Regions from separate parts of the Bradyrhizobium sp. B039 genome, predicted to be linked through region 2. Evidence: predicted binding sites of a transcription regulator. Region 2 holds the regulator's gene; the other holds the start of a gene.
What was found. Region 2 encodes PhoB, which activates phosphate uptake and scavenging genes when phosphate is short. Its sites were predicted from a motif close to TGTCATNNANCTGTCAT; they were not measured.
Positions count from the first base shown of each region.

Region 1: ugpB (sn-glycerol-3-phosphate ABC transporter substrate-binding protein UgpB) is a predicted target of PhoB. The motif match lies at 1,262-1,278, and genes of this name have one in related genera.

Region 1 covers NZ_CP152416.1:8,858,319-8,860,517, reverse strand. The annotation lists gene ugpB (sn-glycerol-3-phosphate ABC transporter substrate-binding protein UgpB) at 1-1,207, opposite strand, end outside; gene AAFG50_RS41705 (CaiB/BaiF CoA-transferase family protein) at 1,580-2,199, opposite strand, start outside.
Region 2 covers NZ_CP152416.1:8,464,142-8,466,340, forward strand. The annotation lists gene AAFG50_RS39970 (GcrA family cell cycle regulator) at 52-561, shown strand; gene phoB (phosphate regulon transcriptional regulator PhoB) at 795-1,502, opposite strand; gene phoU (phosphate signaling complex protein PhoU) at 1,525-2,199, opposite strand, start outside.

The DNA of each region.
Region 1 (2,199 bases), 390 kb from region 2:
CTTCCGACCAGACGTCACGCAGCTGCACCATGTTGCCGAGGCGCAGACCGCGCGAGTTCTCGGTCGGCTCCTTGTTGGTCAGCTCGAGCAGCGGGGTCTCGAGATAGGGCTGGTCCTTGTAGAAGCCCTCGGCCTTGGCCTTCTCATAGGCCGCCTTGGTGATCGGCAGATAGCCGGAGGCCTTGTGGATGTAGACCTGGCGATCGGTGTCGGAGAGGAACGTCAGGAATTTTGCGACGCCCTTGTATTCCTCGGCCGACTTGCCGCCCATGACCCAGAGCGAAGCGCCGCCGATGATCGAGTTCTGCGGCGCGCCCTTGACGTCGGGATAATAGGGCATCGGCACGGCGTTGAAGTTGAACTTGGCCTGTGCCTTGACGTTGCCGAAGAAGGCCGACGACGTCAGGTAGATCGCGCACTCACCCGAGGTGAAGCGGCCTTCGCCGGTGTTGGTGCGGCCGGCGTAGTCGTAGGTCTTGTCCTTCTGAAGTTCGACCAGCTTCTCGAGATGCTTGACCTGGAGCGGGCCGTTGAACTCGAGCTTGGTGTCGAAGCCGTCGAGGCCGTTCGCCTTGGTCGAGAGCGGCACGTTGTGCCAGGCGGAGAGCTGCTCGAGGTTGACCCAGGTGATCCATGAGCCGGAGAAGCCGCAGGTCGGATGACCGTTGTCGTGCAGCTTCTTGGCGACCTCGAACACTTCGGGCCAGGTCTTCGGGATCTCGGCGTTGACCTTCTTGAACTCGTCGAGGTTGACCCACATCACGGTCGAGGACGAGTTGAAGGGGAACGACAGCATCTCGCCCTTCGACGTGGAGTAGTAGCCGGTGATGGCGGGCAGATAGATCTTGGGATCGAACTTCTCGCCGGCGTCGGCCATCAGCTTGTAGACGGGCTTCACGGCGCCGGTCGCGGCCATCATGGTCGCGGTGCCGACTTCGAACACCTGCATGATGTGCGGCGCGTTGCCGGCACGGAACGCGGCGATGCCCGCGTTCATCGTGTCGGGATAGTTGCCCTTGTAGGTCGGGATGACCTTGTAGTCGCTCTGCGACGCGTTGAAGTCGGTGGCAAGCTTGACGATGACGTCGTTGTTGGCGCCGGTCATCGCGTGCCACCACTGGATTTCGGTCACGGCCAGGGCCGGCGAGGCCGACATGCCGACCGTGATTGCAAATGCGGCAGCCGCCCCAAAGTGTCGAAGTGCCATCAAGAAAACCTCCCTTGGCCGTCAATAAAGAAGCGCTTGCGCTAGCAGCGCCATATGACGTTCACATGACTGTGTAAGCGGCCGAAACGAAAGCGGCAAGCGCTGGAAAAGGGAAGCCGTCAAATAGGCGAATGCGACGCGGACAGCCTCGTCCGTTCGCGCTGCACACGCGTGGGTCGCGCCGCAGTGCGGCATTGCTCGTGTGAGGTCGACGATCAGGCCGCGGGCTCCAAAACCTCTCCCGCTTGCGGGAGAGGTCGCGCCGAAGGCGCGGGGGTGAGGGCTCTCTCCTCTGGGGGATTGTCCCATTGCGGAGACACCCTCTCCCCAACCCTCTCCCGCAGGGGGGAGAGGGAGCGCAGCATCGTTGCCCTAGCGCTTGCGCTCGGGGCCGCAGACCGTGCCCTTCTCGACCATCGCGTCGATCTCGGCCTTGGAATATCCGAACTCGCCCAGCACCTCCGCCGAGTGCTGGCTGAATTTCGGCGGCAGCCGGCGCAGGCTCGGCTTGCTGCGATCGAGCCGGATCGGCGAGGCGACGCCCTTGTACCAGTCCTTCTCGATAATATCGCCGCGGTAGATCGTGTGCGGGTTCGTCAACGCCTGGTCGATCTTCTGCACCGGGCCTGCGGGCAGGCCCGCCGCGAGCAGGCGATTGCAGAGCGGCTCGGCCTCGTGCTGGCTGAACACCGCGGCAAGCTCGGCGCGCAGCGCCTCGCGATTGGCGATGCGGTCCTTGTTGCGGGCAAAGCGCGGATCGGTGCCGAGCTCGGGCTTGCCGATCTCCTTGGCGAGCTTGCGGAAGGTGCCGTCATTGCCGACGCCGATGAAGATGTTGTCGGTCTTGGTCGGGAAGATCGCATAAGGCACGAGATTCGGATGCTCGTTGCCGGTGAGGCCCGGCGGCTTGCCATGCATGAAATAGTTCGCGGTGTGCGGATGCATGATGGCAAGGCCGGTCTCGTACAGCGTGGTCTCCAGGAACTGGCCCT
Region 2 (2,199 bases):
ATTCGCCGCGAGGCGCCAGGATGGCAGCCGCACGGCGAGGGAAAGGGTGCAATGACGGTTTTGACCTGGTCCGACGATCGCGTCGAGCAGTTGAAAAAGCTCTGGGAGGCCGGATTATCGGCCAGCCAGATCGCAGCCGAGCTCGGGAACGTGACCCGCAATGCCGTGATCGGCAAGGTACACAGGCTCGGCCTATCCGGCCGCGCCAAGAGCCCCTCATCGGCGGCTCCGCGGCCGCGCAAGGCGCGCCCCGCGCAGCACATGATGCGGGTGAGCCGCCCCATTGCGCGCGGCAACACCGCGCTGGCGCAGGCCTTCGAGGTCGAGGTGGAGGCCGAACCGGTCACCTACGACAACGTGGTGCCGATGAGCCAGCGGCTGTCGCTGCTGGAGCTGAACGAGGCGACCTGCCACTGGCCGGTCGGCGATCCCTCGAGCCCGGATTTCTTCTTCTGCGGCGGCAGGGCGCTGTCGGGCCTGCCCTACTGCGCGCAGCACTCGCGCGTGGCATATCAGCCCGCCGCGGATCGCCGGCGCGCACCGGCGAAGCCCTCGCGGTGAGTTTGTCGCTCTAGCTGATTGCAAAGACGGCGCCGTCACGCGATGACGGATCGACACACTCCGATGTCGTCCCGGCGAAGGCCGGGACCCATAACCACCAGCAGATGTGGTTACGGGGACACGGAGTTACCCTTGTCGCGCAAACAATTGCGCCCTGGGGTTATGGGTCCCGGCCTTCGCCGGGACGACACCGATATCGTGGCGACAGCTCGCCAAACCAACTCGCCCCTAGCTTACGTCTGCTCCGCCTTCGCAAAGCGATCATCCAGCGCGTAGCCGGCGCCGCGGACGGTGCGGATGGGATCCTGCTCGCGGCCGAGATTGAGCAGCTTGCGCAGGCGGCCGATGTGGACGTCGACGGTGCGCTCGTCGATGTAGATGTCGCGGCCCCAGACGCTGTCGAGCAGCTGCTCGCGCGAGAACACGCGGCCGGGATGCTCCAGGAAGAACTCCAAGAGGCGATATTCGGTCGGGCCGAGGTCGATCGGCCGGCCCGAGCGCGCGACGCGGCGCTTGTCGCGATCGAGCTCGATGTCGCCATAGGCCAGCACCGTGGCGAGCCGCTCCGGGCTTGCGCGCCGCAGCAGGCCCTTCACGCGTGCCAAGAGCTCCGGCACCGAGAACGGCTTGACGATGTAGTCGTCGGCGCCGGTCGCAAGACCCCGCACCCGCTCGCTCTCCTCGCCGCGCGCGGTGAGCATGATGATCGGGAGCTGCTTGGTCTCGGGCCGGGTCCGCAGCCGGCGGCACAGCTCGATGCCCGACAGGCCCGGCAGCATCCAGTCGAGTACGATCAGATCGGGGATGTGTTCCTTGAGGCGGGTGTCGGCGTCGTCGCCGCGCATCACCGTCTCCACATCATAGCCGTCGCCTTCGAGGTTGTAGCGGAGAAGCTCGGTGAGAGCTTCCTCGTCCTCAACCACCATAATGCGTGCGCCCATGGTGTCGTCGCTCCTTAAGTCTTCAGGTATTCGGGACCGTCGTGGCGAAGGTCGTCATGTCGCCCTTCGGTCGCTTGTCGGTGATCGCCTGGCCCTCGATCATGTAGAACACGGTCTCGGCGATGTTGGTGGCGTGGTCGCCGATCCGCTCGATGTTCTTGGCGCAGAACATCAGATGGATGCAGAACGAGATGTTGCGCGGATCCTCCATCATGTAGGTGAGGAGCTCGCGGAACAGCGAGGTGCAGATGGCGTCGACTTCCTCGTCGCCCTTCCACACCGCCATCGCCGCCGGCAGATCATGCGCGGCATAGGCGTCCAGCACCGACTTGACCTGCTGCTGCACGAGGTCGGTCATGTGCTCGAGGCCGCGGAACAGCTTGAGCGGATGGAAATCCGTCTCCAGCGCCGCGACGCGCTTGCCCATGTTCTTGGCAAGGTCGCCGATGCGCTCGAGATCGGTCGCAACGCGCATGGCGCCGACGATCTCGCGCAGATCGACCGCCATCGGCTGGCGGCGGGCGATGGTGAGCACGGCGCGCTCCTCGATGCGCTTCTGCAGCGCGTCGAGCTCGGTGTCGGTGGCGACGACGCGCTGGCCGAGCGCGACGTCTCGGCGGATCAGCGCGTCGACGGAATCGACGATCATGCGCTCGGCGATCCCGCCCATCTCGGCGACGAGCCGGGTGAGCTCCTG